4 regions of the Streptomyces sp. NPDC059037 genome follow, and region 2 is predicted to be linked to each of the others. Evidence: riboswitches for the same ligand, from Rfam matches in the RefSeq annotation. Region 2 holds a riboswitch; each other region holds the start of a gene.
What was found. Region 2 has a riboswitch for cobalamin ahead of ACFWY6_RS07180 (cobalamin biosynthesis protein). Riboswitches for the same ligand answer to the same signal wherever they lie in the genome.
Positions count from the first base shown of each region.

Region 1: another riboswitch for cobalamin. It lies ahead of ACFWY6_RS20450 (energy-coupling factor ABC transporter permease); the one in region 2 lies ahead of ACFWY6_RS07180 (cobalamin biosynthesis protein).
Region 3: another riboswitch for cobalamin. It lies ahead of metE (5-methyltetrahydropteroyltriglutamate--homocysteine S-methyltransferase); the one in region 2 lies ahead of ACFWY6_RS07180 (cobalamin biosynthesis protein).
Region 4: another riboswitch for cobalamin. It lies ahead of ACFWY6_RS34225 (ABC transporter substrate-binding protein); the one in region 2 lies ahead of ACFWY6_RS07180 (cobalamin biosynthesis protein).

Region 1 is NZ_JBHYIG010000093.1:7,722-11,749, reverse strand. Features, by position in the region: gene metE (5-methyltetrahydropteroyltriglutamate--homocysteine S-methyltransferase) at 1-1,103, shown strand, start outside; cobalamin riboswitch at 1,188-1,376, shown strand; gene ACFWY6_RS20450 (energy-coupling factor ABC transporter permease) at 1,405-2,097, shown strand; gene ACFWY6_RS20445 (energy-coupling factor ABC transporter substrate-binding protein) at 2,097-2,459, shown strand; gene cbiQ (cobalt ECF transporter T component CbiQ) at 2,466-3,215, shown strand; gene ACFWY6_RS20435 (energy-coupling factor ABC transporter ATP-binding protein) at 3,212-4,028, shown strand, end outside.
Region 2 is NZ_JBHYIG010000021.1:7,782-11,809, forward strand. Features, by position in the region: gene ACFWY6_RS07165 (lysozyme) at 1-157, shown strand, start outside; gene ACFWY6_RS07170 (anion permease) at 349-1,620, shown strand; gene ACFWY6_RS07175 (hypothetical protein) at 1,633-1,869, shown strand; cobalamin riboswitch at 2,000-2,138, shown strand; gene ACFWY6_RS07180 (cobalamin biosynthesis protein) at 2,263-3,264, shown strand; gene ACFWY6_RS07185 (cobyric acid synthase) at 3,261-4,028, shown strand, end outside.
Region 3 is NZ_JBHYIG010000093.1:11,799-15,826, forward strand. Features, by position in the region: gene metE (5-methyltetrahydropteroyltriglutamate--homocysteine S-methyltransferase) at 1-1,182, opposite strand, end outside; cobalamin riboswitch at 1,359-1,555, opposite strand; gene ACFWY6_RS20460 (amino acid ABC transporter permease) at 1,585-2,517, opposite strand; gene ACFWY6_RS20465 (amino acid ABC transporter permease) at 2,514-3,179, opposite strand; gene ACFWY6_RS20470 (transporter substrate-binding domain-containing protein) at 3,255-4,028, opposite strand, start outside.
Region 4 is NZ_JBHYIG010000231.1:5,871-9,898, forward strand. Features, by position in the region: gene ACFWY6_RS34210 (haloacid dehalogenase-like hydrolase) at 1-507, opposite strand, end outside; gene ACFWY6_RS34215 (helix-turn-helix domain-containing protein) at 691-1,557, shown strand; gene ACFWY6_RS34220 (VOC family protein) at 1,563-2,006, shown strand; cobalamin riboswitch at 2,004-2,191, shown strand; gene ACFWY6_RS34225 (ABC transporter substrate-binding protein) at 2,284-3,297, shown strand; gene ACFWY6_RS34230 (FecCD family ABC transporter permease) at 3,294-4,028, shown strand, end outside.

The sequences.
Region 1 (4,028 bases), on a different contig from region 2:
GCGACCCGGTGGTGCGCGCCCGCGCCGCGGCCGTCACCGACGCGGACACCCGCCGTTCCCAGACGTACGCCGAGCGGGTCGCCGCCCAGCGCGAACGGCTGCGCCTTCCGCTGTTGCCGACGACGTCCATCGGCTCCTTCCCGCAGACCGGCGAACTGCGCACCGCCCGCGCCGACCTGCGCGCCGGCCGCATCGGCGCGGCCACGTACGAGGAGCGCATCGAGGCCGAGATCCGCGAGGTCATCTCCTTCCAGGAGAAGACCGGCATCGACGTCCTGGTGCACGGCGAGCCCGAACGCAACGACATGGTGCAGTACTTCGCCGAGCGGCTCACCGGATATCTCGCCACGCAGCACGGCTGGGTCCAGTCCTACGGGACGCGCTATGTCCGTCCGCCGATCCTGGCCGGCGACATCTCCCGCCCCGAGCCGATGACGGTGCGCTGGACCGCGTACGCCCAGTCGCTCACACGGCAGCCGGTCAAGGGCATGCTCACCGGCCCGGTCACCATGCTCGCCTGGTCCTTCGTCCGCGACGACCAGCCCCTCGCCGACACCGCACGCCAGGTCGCGCTCGCCCTGCGCGACGAGGTCAACGACCTGGAGGCGGCGGGGAGTTCGGTGATCCAGGTGGATGAGCCCGCGCTGCGCGAGACGCTGCCGCTGCGCGCCGCCGACCACGGCGGGTATCTCGCCTGGGCCACCGAGTCCTTCCGGCTCAGCACGAGCGGCGTACGGCCGGACAGCCAGATCCACACCCACATGTGCTACGCCGAGTTCGGCGACATCCTCCAGGCCATCGACGACCTCGACGCCGATGTCATCAGCCTGGAGGCGGCCCGCTCGCACATGCAGGTCGCCGACGAACTCGGCGCGTCCGGCTATCCCCGCGAGGTCGGGCCCGGCGTGTACGACATCCACTCCCCGCGCGTGCCCGACGCCGAAGAGGTGACTGCCTTGCTGCGCAAGGGACTTGAGGCGATCGCGCCGGAGCGGCTCTGGGTCAACCCGGACTGCGGTCTGAAGACCCGGGGCTGGACCGAGGTCCGCGCCGCCCTCGAGAACCTGGTCGCCGCCGCGCGCGAGCTCCGTTCCACCCTCTGACCAGGGGCGTACGCGGTGGTGGTGTGCGCTTGCGTGTGCCACCACTGCGCCCGCCGTGCGAGTTGTCACGCCTCACGTGGCGCACTAGTGTCACCACGCCTTGGTGCTCGGGAAATCCGGTGTGATGCCGGTGCGGCCCTCGCCACTGTGATCGGGAAAGTCCGGCTCCAGCCCCCTGCGGGGCAGCCACTGGGTGCTCACGTACCCGGGAAGGCGGAGTCCGGGCGGTACGACCCGTCAGCCAGGAGACCGGTCAAGGCGCGTTGTCCATCCACGAGGTGCTGGAGAGGTCTGTTCAGCCATGCACATAGCCGAGGGTTTCCTCCCCCCGGCGCACGCGATCGCCTGGAGTGTCGCGTCCGCGCCGTTCGTCGTCCACGGAGTCCGTTCCCTCACCCGTGAAGTCAAGGAGCACCCCGAGAGCACCCTGCTCCTCGGCGCGTCCGGAGCCTTCACCTTTGTCCTCTCCGCCCTGAAAATCCCTTCTGTTACGGGCAGTTGCTCGCATCCGACGGGGACCGGGCTCGGCGCGATCCTGTTCCGGCCGCCGATCATGACGGTGCTCGGCACCATCACCCTTCTGTTCCAGGCTCTGCTGCTCGCCCACGGCGGGCTCACCACGCTCGGCGCCAATGTGTTCTCCATGGCGATCATCGGGCCATGGGCCGGATACGCCGTCTACCGGCTCCTGAAGAGATACGACGTACCGCTCATGGTGGCCGTGTTCTTCGGGGCGTTCGTCGCCGACCTGTCGACGTACTGCGTCACCAGCGTCCAGCTGGCCCTGGCGTTCCCCGACCCCTCCAGCGGATTCATCGGCGCCCTGGGCAAGTTCGGCGGCATCTTCGCCGTCACGCAGATCCCCCTTGCGGTCAGCGAGGGACTGCTCACCGTCCTGGTGATGCGGCTCCTCGTGCAGTCCAGCAAGGGCGAGCTCACCCGGCTCGGCGTGCTGCTCCAGGGTAAGAAGTCCGAGACGGAGGCCAGTGCCTGATGAGCCGCAACGCGAAGATCAACACCCTGCTCCTGCTCATCGTCGCCGCACTCGCTGTGCTGCCCCTGGCCCTCGGCCTCGGCGACGACAAGGAAGAGCCGTTCACCGGCGCCGACGCCCAGGCGGAGACGGCGATCACCGAGAACGACCCCGAGTACGAGCCGTGGTTCTCGCCCCTGTACGAACCCCCGTCCGGGGAGATCGAATCGGCGCTCTTCTCCCTCCAGGCGGCGCTCGGCGCGGGCGTCCTCGCCTACTACTTCGGGCTGCGCAAGGGACGCCGCCAGGGTGCCGAACGTGCCCTGGCGGAGGCTGCGGGCGCGGACGCGGAGGACACCCGGCCCCAGACCGAGCAGGTCTGAGCCGGCGTGCTGCCCATCGACGCGGCGGCGCACAGCAGTCGCTGGCGGCGCCGCCACCCCGTGGACAAGGCCGTGCTCGGGCTCGGGCTCACCGCCCTCGCGGTCTCCCTGCCGCCCTGGCCGGGCGCCGCCCTCGTCCTGGTCGCCGCGCTCGCCGTGCTGCTCGGCCCGGCGGGCGTGCCGCCCCGCAAGCTGTGGCGCGCCTACCGCGTACCGCTCGGCTTCTGCGTCACCGGCGCCCTGACCCTGCTCATCCAGATCGCAGGCCCGGAAGGGTTCATCACGCTCGCCGACGGCGGCCCGGCGCGCGCGGGCGGTCTGCTCCTGCGCACCTCCGCGGCCTCCCTCGGCGTCCTGCTCTTCGCCTTCACCACGCCGATGTCGGACCTGCTGCCCCGCCTGGTCAAGGCGGGCGTGCCGGCGCCGGTCGTGGACGTGGCGCTCGTCACGTACCGGATGAGCTTTCTGCTCCTGGACTCCATGACGCGGATCCGGCAGGCGCAGGCAGCGCGGCTCGGGCACACCACCCGGGCCGCCACCTGGCGGTCGCTCGCCGGGCTCGGCGCCACCGCGTTCGTGCGGGCCTTCGACCGGGCGAGCCGGCTGCAGGCGGGCCTCGCCGGACGGGGCTACGACGGGACGCTGCGGGTGCTGGTGCCCGAGGCCCGGGTCTCCCGGCCCTTCGTGACCGCGAGCGCGGCACTTCTCGTGGCCCTGGTGGCCCTCACCCTCGTACTCGAAAGGCTTCTTCCATGAGCGAGCCGAGCGCTCCTCCCACGCCGCGGGGCGAGTCCCTGGTGGCTCTGCGCGCGGCTTCGTACGCGTACGAGGACGGCCCCACCGTGCTCGACGGCCTCGACTTCGACATCGTCGAGGGACGTGCCCTCGCGCTGCTCGGACGCAACGGCAGCGGCAAGACCACCCTGATGCGGCTGCTCAGCGGTGGACTGCGCCCGGATGCCGGTGAGTTGACGGTCGACGGGAGCCGTGTGACGTACGACCGCAAGGGTCTTACGCGGCTGCGTACGACCGTTCAGCTCGTCGTCCAGGACCCGGACGACCAGCTGTTCGCCGCGTCGGTCGAACAGGACGTGTCCTTCGGCCCGTTGAACCTCGGCCTGCCCGACGCGGAGGTCCGCGCACGGGTCGCCGAAGCGCTCGGCGCACTGGACATCGGCGCCCTGGCCGACCGCCCCACCCATCTGCTCTCCTACGGCCAGCGCAAACGGACCGCCATCGCCGGTGCGGTGGCGATGCGCCCGCGCGTACTGATCCTCGACGAGCCGACCGCGGGGCTCGACCCCGACGGGCAGGAACGCCTCCTCGCCACCCTGCAACGGCTGCGGGACTCGGGGACGACCGTGGTCATGGCGACCCACGACGTGGACCTGGCCCTGCGCTGGGCGGACGACGCGGCGCTGCTCACCCCCTCGGGGGTGCGCACCGGGCCGGTCGCGCAGTCGCTGGCCCGGCGCGATCTGCTGTCCCAGGCAGGCCTCCACCTGCCGTGGGGGATCGCCGTGCGCGATCTGCTGCACGCGCACGGGCTGCTCGCGGAGACGGACGACG
Region 2 (4,028 bases):
ACTGTGGCTCGCGCGCTGGTCGTCGACGTCGGGGACGCTGCCCAAGGGGTGGTCGTACTTGACCATCTGGCAGTACGACAACAGCGGCAGGCTGCCGGGTGATCAGAATCTCTTCAACGGCTCGATGAACCAGTTGAAGAGGTTCGCCCGAGGGTAGCCAAGAGCCCTTGGAAGCCCGGATTCCGGGCCTCGTGCCGCCGCTCCGGACGATCTCCGTCACGGTTGCGACGCAAGCGGAGCGGCGGCACTTCCGTTCGAGTCACCGCATGGCCCGGCCCAGTTCACTTTCCGTTCACTCAGGTTGCCTACGTTCCACATGCCACTGACGTCCAACAGAAGCCTGGGTAAATGGAACACATCACGCTTCTCCTCGGGATCGTGATCGTTACCGCTCTCGTGTTCGATTTCACGAACGGTTTCCACGACACAGCCAACGCGATGGCTACCACCATCTCGACCGGCGCTCTCAAGCCCAAGACGGCGGTGGCCATGTCCGCCGTGCTGAACCTCGTCGGAGCTTTCCTCTCCGTCGAAGTCGCCAAGACGATCTCTGGCGGCATCGTCAACGAGGACGGACTGAAGACAGAGGTCATATTCGCGGCCCTGGTGGGCGCGATCCTCTGGAATCTGCTGACCTGGCTGGTGGGCCTGCCCTCCAGTTCCTCCCACGCACTCTTCGGCGGCCTCATCGGCGCCGCCGTCATGTCGATGGGCTGGTCGTCGATCAACGGCGGCACCGTCGTCACCAAGATCCTGATCCCGGCCCTCGCCGCGCCGCTCGTGGCGGGTCTCGCCGCGATGGCGGCCACGCGCCTGACGTACCGGATCGGCCGCAACACCGACACCAAGGCGACCGCCAAGGGCTACCGCGCGGGCCAGATCGCCTCCGCCGGCCTCGTCTCGCTGGCGCACGGCACGAACGACGCGCAGAAGACCATGGGCATCATCACGCTCGCCCTGGTCACCGGCGGCGTCCTCAACCCCGGCGCGAACCCCCCGATGTGGGTCATCGTCTCGGCCGGTGTGGCCATCGCGCTCGGCACCTACCTGGGCGGCTGGCGCATCATCCGCACCATGGGCAAGGGCCTCACCGACCTCCAGCCGCAGCAGGGCTTCGCCGCCCAGACCAGCGCCGCGACGGTCATCCTCGCCTCGTCGCACATCGGCTTCTCGCTCTCCACCACGCAGTCCTGCTCCGGCGCCGTGATGGGCGCGGGCCTGGGCCGCAAGGGCGGTGTGGTCCGCTGGTCCACGGCGACCCGGATGTTCGTCGCCTGGGGTCTGACGCTCCCGGCCGCCGGCCTGGTCGGCGCGGGCGCCGAGTTCCTCACCAAGCAGGGCCCCTGGGGCATCGCGGCGACCGCGGCGCTCCTGGTCGGCGGCTCGGCCGTCATCTGGGTGCTCTCGCGGCGCAACGCCGTCGACCACACGAACGTCGCGGACGACGAGATCGGCGGCTCCGACGCGGAGCCGGCGGGCGTCGTGACCACCGCGATCGCCGCCGTCACGCCGCCGCCCACCGGCGCCGCCGCGACGGCCGCCGACGACGACCACGTCAAGGCCACCATCCCGGCCCCGACCGGCTCCGTGGCGGATCCCGCCCGGCCCGCCACGGTGTAAGGACAGATCAGCATGGACATCGACTGGGCAGCTCTCGGCTCCGTCTTCGGAGTCAGCCTCGCGGTGACGGTGGCCCTGGTGGGCCTGTTCACCCTCGGCATCGTCGGCCTCTCCAAGCACGAGGCGGCCACCTCCGGCGCCACTTCCGCCGCTGGCGGCAACGCGGTGGCGGCGCGCGCGGGCGCCTACCTGTGCTTCGCGCTGTGCACGGCCGCGGTGGCGTACGGGATCTATCTGATCGTCGCTTGACGGCCGGAGTTCGTCGCCTGACGACGGAGTTCAAGGTGGGGTGCAGGACGCTTCGGCGCCTTGCGCCCCACCTTCGTATGTGGGCCTTGGCACACTCTCCCGTCGCAGGTCAAAGGCGAGTTGACGGGCGTTCGCGGGGCGTGGTGGACTGCCGGAGCCATTACGGCGGCAGAAGAGGAAGCCGGTGCGAATCCGGCGCGGTCCCGCCACTGTCACCGGGGAGACGACTCCCCGTGAGCCAGGAACTCTCGCCCGCCGATCACGTCGAACCAGGGCGCGGACACCCTGAGTGAGGACATATCGCCATGCGCGGCCGCCCGTTGCCGGTTCCTGTGCCCCCGCCCGTCCAGGCCGGGCCCGTCGCTCCCCTTCACGTAACGGTCGGCTGAACCCATGTGTGCCGATCGCGACTTCGCGTACGGCGCCGCCGCCGGGCTCCTCGGTGATCTGCTTCTCGGTGATCCTCGCCGCGGGCATCCGGTCGCCGCGTTCGGGCGTGCGGCGGGTGCCGTCGAGCGTGTCCTGTGGCGGGACCACCGCGGGTGGGGTGCGCTGCATGCCGTGGTGTGCGCCGGCGGGGCGGCGGGTGCCGCCGCCCTTGCCTCTTCTCTTGTACGTCGCCACTCGCGCGCCGGGTCGGTCGCGCTGACCGCCGCCGCGACCTGGGCCGTGGTCGGCGGGACCTCGCTCGGGCGTGAGGCGCGGGCCATCGGCGGGGCGCTCGCCGCGGGGGACGTCGAGGTGGCGCGGGAGCGGCTGCCGCATCTGTGCGGGCGGGATCCGCAGGCGCTGGATGCCGATGGCATCGCGCGGGCCGTCGTCGAGTCCGTCGCCGAGAACACGTCCGACGCCGTCGTGGGGGCGCTGGTGTGGGGGGCCTTGGCTGGCGTTCCGGGGCTTGTCGGGTTTCGGGCCGTGAACACGTTGGACGCGATGGTGGGGCACAAGTCCGCGAGGTACCTCCGGTACGGGTGGGCGTCCGCTCGGCTCGATGACGTCCTGGGGTGGCCGGGAGCCCGGCTTACCGCCCTGCTGGCGGCTGCTGCTGGGGATTCGCCCTCCGGAGCGCTGCGGGCCTGGCGTGACGATGCCGCCAAGCATCCGAGTCCCAATGCGGGGCCTGTGGAGGCGGCCTTCGCGGGGGCGTTGGGGGTGCGGCTCGGGGGGACTCTCTCGTACGGGGGGCGGGTTGAGCATCGGCCTGTTCTCAACGGGGGTGGGCGGGACGTTGCCGTGGCTGACATCGAGCGGGCTGTGCGGCTGTCTCGGCGGGTTGGCTTGCTGGCGTTGGGGGTTGCCATGGCCGCTCGGGGGAATCGGAGCTCGGCAGCTGGGGCTGTGCCCACCCGTTCCGCCCTGCGGAACGCCTGCCCACAGCAAGGGAGACATACGTGAGTGGCGGACTACTGGTTGCCGGGACCACCTCTGACGCCGGGAAGAGCGTTGTCACCGCCGGGATCTGTCGGTGGCTGGCTCGCAAAGGGGTTTCCGTCGCGCCGTTCAAGGCGCAGAACATGTCGCTCAACTCCTTCGTCACGCGCGAAGGCGCCGAGATCGGGCGGGCGCAGGCCATGCAGGCGCAGGCCGCCCGCGTCGAGCCGAGCGCGCTGATGAACCCCGTGCTGCTCAAGCCGGGCAGCGACCGCAGCAGCCAGGTGGTGCTCATGGGGAAGCCTGTCGGAGAGATGAGTGCTCGGGGCTATCACGGTGGGCGGCAGGAGGCGCTCCTTTCCACCGTCGTGGGATGTCTTGAGGAACTTCGGGGCAGCTATGACGCCGTGATCTGCGAAGGCGCGGGCAGTCCCGCCGAGATCAATCTGCGGCGCACCGACATCGTGAACATGGGGATCGCTCGGGCTGCCCGCTTCCCCGTCGTTGTCGTGGGTGACATTGATCGTGGTGGCGTCTTCGCCTCCTTCTTCGGGACCACCGCGCTGCTCAGTGCCCAGGACCAGGAGCTGGTCGCCGGGTATCTCGTCAACAAGTTCCGGGGCGATGTGTCGCTGCTCGAACCCGGGCTCGACATGCTGCAAGGACTCACCGGGCGGCGCACGTTCGGTGTGCTGCCGTTCCAGCACGGGCTCGGCATCGACGAGGAGGACGGGCTGCGGGTGTCCCTGCGGGGTGCCGTGCGGGAGTCCGTCGTCGCTCCCCCGGTC
Region 3 (4,028 bases), on a different contig from region 2:
GAGTCGGGCGGCAATGGCCCCGGTTCCTTCCCCCAGGCCACGGGCGAGGGTGGCGATCTCGCCGGTCTTCTGCCGGGCGAAGGCCAGCCAGCGGGCGATCTGCGGATCAAGCCCCTTCTCGGCGTCGGCGTCCAGCGGGACGTGCAGCAGGGAGCAGGAGGCGGCCACGTCGACGCGCCCGGCGAGCCCGAGCAACGTACCGAGCACGGCCAGGGACTTCCCCAGGTCGTTGATCCACACATTGCGGCCGTCGACGACGCCGGCGACAAGACGCTTGCCGGGCAGACCGCCGACGGCGGCGAGATCGTCGAGATTGGCGGCGGCGGGCCCGGTGAAGTCGATGGCGAGGCCGTCGACGGGAGCCTTCGCGAGGACGGGCAGGGCCTCTCCGAGCCGGTCGAAATAGGAGGCGACGAGCAGTCGGGGCCGGTCGGTGAGCGCGCCGAGATGGCGGTAGGCCCGGGCGACGGCGTTCAGTTCGGCCGGGCTGCGGTCCTGCACCAGGGCGGGCTCGTCCAGCTGAACCCACTCGGCGCCCGCGGCCCGCAGATCGGCGAGGACCTCGGCGTACACCGGAAGCAGCCGGTCGAGGAGCGTCAGCGGCTCGAAGTCCGGGGCGACGCCGGGGGCGGGCTTGGCGAGCAGCAGATAGGTGACGGGACCGACGAGGACGGGCCGCCCGGTGTGCCCGAGCGCGACGGCCTCGGCCAGCTCGGCGACCTGCTTGCGCGAGTCGGCGCCGAACACGACATCGGGCCCCAACTCGGGCACGAGATAGTGGTAGTTGGTGTCGAACCACTTGGTCATCTCAAGGGGCGCCACGTCCTGGGTGCCGCGTGCCATGGCGAAGTACCCGTCGAGCGGATCGGCTTCGACGGCGGCACGATGACGGTCCGGGACGGCGCCCACCATGACGCTGGTGTCCAGGACATGGTCGTAGTACGAGAAGTCCCCGGTCGGCACTTCGTGAATCCCGGCGTCGACGAGCTGCCGCCAGTTGTCGCGGCGCAACTCGGCGGCGGTCCGGCGCAGTTCGTCCGCGCCGACCCGCCCCTTCCAGTACCCCTCGATGGCCTTCTTCAGTTCCCGGTCGGCGCCTTGCCGGGGATAGCCGTACACGGTGGCCTCGGCAGTGCGGGCCGCGGATGTGCCGGTGGATGTGTCGGTGGATGCGGCGGTCACGGAACTCTCCTTCGCGAGTACTCGTCCTGATTCCCGGGACGGGACGAGGGCGCGAAGAAAGGGCGAGGAAGCCGAGCCCCTGGCATGGGATTGCCCCTGGGTGGGGATGCTCGCTTCCGCCGCCGACCCGCCCTCGAGGTCACCGAGATGCCGTGCGCTCCTTCGCGCACGGGCAGTGGCAGGTCTTCGGACTCACGGGCCCGCCGAGCCCTCCCGAAGGAGGACGAGGCACCTACTGGCCGTCGCTTCCCGGATCCGCAGGCGAATCCAGTGCGTATGACGGCGGTCGTTCCCGCTCACCGCTGCGGGGCAGTCCCGGATTCCCACCGGGTTCCCTCTTACGACGCGCCTGCCTGGCGGACAGGGCGAACCAGCTGCGTGGGGCAGCCTATACGTACGTGGTCACTTGCTGGAGGTGCCGTCCGTTCCCCCGAGATCGTCACGGCCCAAGTGCTCGCCCGGTGTCGCAAGCGTCTCGACCGCGTCCGCGGTGACCACCGCGCCGGTGGACTTCTTGCCGCGCCGCAGCCTGCCTTCCAGCCAGCTCGCGAAGGATGTGAGCGCGAAGTTCAGTACGACGAAGATCACCGAGACCACGGTGAAGCTGGCGATGGTGTTGGCGCCGTAGTTCGCGCTCATCGGGCGGACCGACGCGAGGAGTTCGGAGAACCCGATCAGCGCGCCGCCCAGCGCGGTGTCCTTCACGATGACCACCAGCTGGCTGACGATCGCCGGGAGCATCGCGGTGACCGACTGCGGCAGCAGCACGTGGCGCATGACCTGGTTCTTGCGCATGCCGATCGCCTTGGCCGCGTCGGTCTGGCCGCGGGGCAGGGACAGGATTCCGGCTCGTACGATCTCCGCGAGTACGGAGGCGTTGTAGAGGACGAGACCGGTGACGACGGCGTAGAGCGGCCGGCTGGCGGGGCTGATGTCGGTGTACTCGGAGTACGCCGCGTTCGCGAAGAGCATCAGGATCAGCACCGGGATGGCGCGGAAGAACTCCACGACGGTGCCCGCCGCGCCCCGCACCCACCAGTGGTCCGAGAGCCGGGCGATGCCGAACAGCGCCCCGAGCGGCAGCGCGATGACCATGGACAGTGCAGCGGCGATGAGCGTGTTCTTGAGCCCCGGCAGGATGTACGTCTCCCAGGCCCGGGAGTCCGTGAAGAAGGGCCGCCATTTGACCCACTCGAGCTGGTTCTTGTCGGCGAGGCTCTGGACCACCCACCAGATCAGGGCGGCGAGTGCGATCAGGAACACCACCGTGAGCAGCACATTGCGCCGCTTGGCGCGCGGCCCCGGGGCGTCGTACAGGACGTTCTGCGCACTCATCGCCTCACCGACACCTTCTTGCTCACCCAGCCGAGGAACAGCCCGGTCGGGAGGGTGAGGCAGATGAATCCGAACGCGAAGATGGCGGAGATGAGGATGAGTTGAGCCTCGTTCTCGATCATCTCCCGCATCAGCGCCGCCGCCTCGGCGACGCCGATCGCGGCGGCCACCGTGGTGTTCTTGGTCAGGGCGATCAGTACGTTCGCCAGTGGGCCCACCACGGAACGGAAGGCCTGCGGAAGAACGATGAGCCTCAGCACCTGGGGGAAGTTCAGGCCGATGGCACGCGCCGCCTCCGTCTGGCCCATGGGCACCGTGTTGATGCCGGACCGCAGCGCCTCACAGACGAACGACGCGGTGTAGACGATCAGACCGAGCACGGCGAGCCGGAAGTTGATCGTCGTGAAGTCGTCGGCGCCGAGGGTGACGCCGAGCGTCTGGAACAGGCCCAGCGAGGTGAAGACGATGATCACGGTGAGCGGGATGTTCCGGACCACGTTGACGTAGGCGGTGCCGAAGCCACGCATCAGCGGCACGGGACTGACGCGCATGGCGGCCAGCACCGTTCCCCAGATCAGGGCACCGATGGCGGAGTAGAAGGTGAGCTGCACCGTCACCCAGAAGGCAGCCAGCAGGTCGTAGCCTTCGAGAAAGTCGAACACGGTCTCCCGGCCTTCCGCGTACGTGAAGGGGCGACGCGCGCCGCCGCGAGGACGGCGCGCCTCGGGTCACCCGCCTCAGCTGACGATGACGCCGATCTTCGGTGCGGGCTCGTTCTTGTAGTTGGCCGGGCCGAAGTTCTTCTTGACGGCGTCGTCCCAGGCGCCGTCCTTGACCATCTTCTCCAGGGCGGTGTTGATCTGCGCCTTGAGATCGCTGCCCTTCTCTACGCCGATGCCGTAGTTCTCGTTGCTCAGCTTGAATCCGCCGAGCTTGAACTTGCCCTTGAACTCGGGCTGCGCGGCATAACCGGCGAGGATCGAGTCATCGGTGGTCAGGGCGTCGATGACCTTGTTCTCCAGGCCGGTCAGGCACTCCGAGTAGCCGCCGTACTCCTGCAGCTGGGCCTGCGGCGCGATCTTGTCCTTGACGTTCTGCGCGGATGTGGAGCCCGTGACCGAGCAGAGCTTCTTGTTGTTGAGGTCCGCGGGCTTCGTGATGGAGTCGTCGTCCGCCCGGATCAGGACGTCCTGGTGTGCCAGGAGGTAGGGGCCTGCGAAGTCGACCTTCTTCTCGCGCTCGGGGTTGATCGAGTACGAGGCGGCGATGAAGTCGACGTCACCGCGCTCGAGCAGCGTCTCGCGGTCGGCGCTCTTGGCTTCCTTCCACTCGATGTCGCCGGGGTCGTGTCCCAGCTCCTTGGCGACGTAGGTGGCCACGTCGACGTCGAAGCCCGTGTACTTGCCGTCCGGCGTCTTCAGGCCGATGCCCGGCTGGTCGAACTTGATGCCGATGGTGATCTTCTTGCCGTCCGAGCTCGTGTCGCCGCCGCCGTCGTCGTCCGAACTGCA
Region 4 (4,028 bases), on a different contig from region 2:
CGGGATCGGCTTGTCGTAGGCGAGGAGTTCGTCGACGTACCCCTTGAGCTCCTTCAGCGTGAAACCGGAGAAGATCTGCGCGGCCCACGGATAGCAGACCTGGTCGTCGACCTCGCAGAGCCGGTTGTAGTAGCTGTACAGGCTCTCCTTGTGCTGCGCCGTGTCCTTGAAGGGGATGACCTTCAGCGACGGGTCCATCGACTTGCGGGTCAGCACCCCCTTCATCTCCAGGAAGGGCAGGAGCGACTCCTCCAGGTCGTTGCGGTACGTCGTGTTGTCCGCGTCGAAGACGGCGTACGCACCCTTGTGGCCGTTCTCCGAGATCACCTTGCCGAGCTTCGCGGCGACCGGCTTCGGCCAGTGCGGCAGCTCGGCCGCGGTCTTCGTGGCGGACTCCGCCGCCGTCGCCTCCGTGCCCGGCCAGAGCGCCATGCCCGCGAGCACCGCCGCGGTGAGCGCGCCCGCCGTACCGAGAACCGCGAGCTTGCCCTTTGCTCCTACTGCCATGTTTCTGCCCCCTGAGAGCGGTCTGCGCCCCGTCCGGAGCGGCGGGCCATCGTACGAGGTCAGACAGCGGATTCCCATGATCGATGTCACCGGTCGTGAGGGGCATGGACCGGCCCCGCGCGGGTAGCAGCATCGAACGCTTCCGCCCCGCGCCCGGGCTCCGTGCATCGCATACTGGAACGTATGGAGACCGGCTCCCGCGAGTTCGTGCGGGCCGTCCCGCGGCTCGACGGCATGGTCGTGTCCGCGGTCGGCTACCGCACCACGGGCGAGCGGCCCGGCCTGCACCGCGGCCTGCCATCCCCGTATCTGACCCTGATCTTCTCGTTCGACGGCCCGGTCGTCAGCGGCCTCACCCCCGAGCAGGCGGGCGGCGCCGACGCGATCAGCTCCGACATCGTCCTCGGCGGTCTGCACCAGTCACCGGCGTACGTCGTCAAGCCCGAGCACGAGGCGGGCATCCAGCTCGCCGTGCATCCGCTCGCCGCCCGCGCCCTGTTCGGCGTACCGGCCGCCGAACTCGCCGGTGACATCGTCACGTCCGGCACGGAGGTGATGGGGCGCCGCGCCGCCGACGTACGCGAGCTGCTGTGCGAGCGGGACACCTGGGAGGAGCGATTCGCCGCCCTGTCCGCCTACTTGAGGCAGCGCGTCGCCACCGGCGACGCCCGCGGATCCGTCCGCCCCGAGGTCGCCGAGGCCTGGGCCTGGCTGGCCAGGCACCGGGGCGCGGGCACGCTCGGCGGTCTCTCCCGGCACGTCGCGCTCAGCGAGCGCAGGCTCACCGCCCTCTTCCGCGCCGAGACGGGGATCGGCCCCAAGCAGGCCGCCCGCCTGATGCGCTTCCAGCGCGCGCGGAACACCGTCGTGCGCTCCGTCGCCGCGGGCGCCGCGCCCGATCTGGCGCGGGTCGCCGCGGACTGCGGCTTTTACGACCACTCCCACCTGGTGCGGGACTTCCGGCAGTACACCGGCACGAGCCCCAGCGGCTGGCTGGCCGAAGAGTGCCGGAATATCCAAGCCGGGAGCCATGGCGGGGGCGAAGAGTAGGGGCCATGAACACCACCGAGAAGCAGCAGACCGAGACCGCAGCCACCCCCGCGGGACGCGCCCCCGACGTCTGGCCGACCCTCCAGGCCCACGACGCACCCGCCCTGATCGACTTCCTCGTCGGCACGGTCGGCTTCCTGCGCACCGCCGTCTACGAGGACGGCGACCGGGTGGCCCACGCCGAGCTCGACTGGCCCGAGGGCGGGGCGGTCATGCTCGGCTCGTACGACGAGAAGGCCGAGGCCTTGTGCCTCAAGCCGGGCACCTTCGGCGCGTACGTCGTCACGGACCATGTCGACGATCTCTACGGGCGCCTCACCGACGCCGGGGTGAAGATCATCCGCGAGATCGAGGACCAGCCGTACGGCAGCCGGGAGTTCGCGATCGCCGACCCGGAGGGCAACAAGTGGTCCTTCGGCACCTACCGCGGCTCGCCCCGGCCCGCGTGATAATTTGCGCACGCCAGTCAAACCCACACCAGGGCCAGGGAATCCGGTGCGAATCCGGAACTGACGCGCAGCGGTGAGGGGGAACGGGCGGGGCCACGGCCACTGGGCGTCCACGGACGCCTGGGAAGGCGCCCCGCCCGGCCGATCCCCGAGTCCGAAGACCTGCTGGCACCTTTGTCCGCGCACCGGGCGGCGGAGGTGATCAAGCAGGCCAGGCTCCGCGTATGAGCCATGAGACTCAAGGGATCGTGTGTCCTCCACAGCCCGTCGTGTACGTATGCCCGTCCTCCTCGGCACGGCCCTGGCCGTCACGCTGACCTCCTGCGGCGGCTCGCCGACCCCCTCCACCACGGACAAGAAGGCCGCCGGCTACCCGCTGACCCTCACCTCCTGCGGCAAGAAGTCGCAGATCAAGGCGGAGCCGCAGCGGGCGGTCTCCCTCGACCAGGGCTCCACGGAGATCCTGCTCTCCCTCGGCCTCGCCGACCGCATGGCAGGCACCGGCACCTGGACCGACCCGGTCCTGAAGGGCCTGGAGAAGGACAACGCCAAGGTCGAGCGCCTCTCCGACCGCTACCCCTCCTTCGAGAAGGTCCTTGCCCAGGAGCCGGACTTCGTGACCGCCTCCTTCCTGGCGACGGTGAGCAAGGGCGGCGTCGCCGACCGCGCCAAGTTCACCGAGCTCGGCGTCCCCTCGTACGTCTCGCCCACCGACTGCGCGGGCAAGGACAACACCGGCGACGGCGACGGCAGCCGCGTCAAGGCGCTCACCATGGACACGGTGTACGGCGAAGTGCGCGACCTTGCGCGGGCGTTCGGGGTCCAGAAGCGCGGCGAGCGCCTGGTCGCCGGCCTGAAGTCCCGCCTGGCGAAGGCCAAGCAGGACATCGACGCCTCCGACACCACGCTCCTCTACTGGTTCTCCGACTCCAAGGCCCCCTACATGGCGGGCTGCTGCGGCGCCCCCGGCATCATCACGCGCGAGCTCGGCGCCAAGAACGTCTTCGACGACACCCGCGAGGAGTGGCCCCAGATCAACTGGGAGACGGTGGCGGACCGCGACCCCGACGTCCTGGTCATCGGCGACCTCACCCGCAAGGCGCAGACGGCCGAGAGCGCGAAGAAGAAGATCGAGTTCCTGGAGTCCAACCCGGTCACCAAGAACCTGACCGCCGTGAAGAAGAAGCGGTACGTCCTGCTCAGCGGCCAGGCGATGAACCCCACGATCCGGACCGTGGACGGGGTGGAGCAAGTGGCCGCCGCGCTGCGCGAGTTCGGGCTCGCCAAGTGACGCTCGCGCGCGGCGCCCTGTTGTGGGCGGCGGGCGCCGCCGCGCTCGCGCTCTCCATAGCGGTGGCCGTCACGATCGGCCCCGCCGCCATCTCCGTACCGGATGTGTTCTCGGCGGTCGTGGCGCACCTCGGCGGGGGAGAGACGGGGCTCACGCCGCTGCGGGACGGCATCGTCTGGAACCTGCGGATGCCGCGCACCCTGCTCGCCGCGGTGTGCGGCGCGGGCCTCGCGGTCTGCGGGACGGTCCTCCAGTCCCTCCTGCGCAACCCGCTCGCGGACCCCTTCGTCCTCGGCGTCTCCTCCGGGGCGTCCACGGGAGCGGTCGCGGTCGTCGTCCTCGGTCTCGGCGGGGGAGTCGTCTCGGTCTCGGCGGGCGCCTTCGCCGGCGCCCTGTGCTCCTTCGCCCTGGTCCTGCTGCTCAGCCATGCGCTGGGCGGGAGCACCGACCGCGTCGTGCTCTCCGGCGTCGCGGCCATGCAGCTGTTCTCGGCGCTCACCTCGTTCGTGATCCTGACCGCCGCCGACGCGGAGACGACGCGCGGGGTGCTGTTCTGGCTCCTCGGCTCGCTCAGCGGGGTGGGCTGGACGGACGTATGGATCTGCGCCGCGGTCCTCCTGGCGGCGCTCACCGTCTGCCTGGCGCAGGCCCGCACGCTGGACGCCTTCGCGTTCGGCCAGGACGCGGCGGCGACGCTGGGCGTCCACGTGGCCCGCACCCGTCTGATCCTG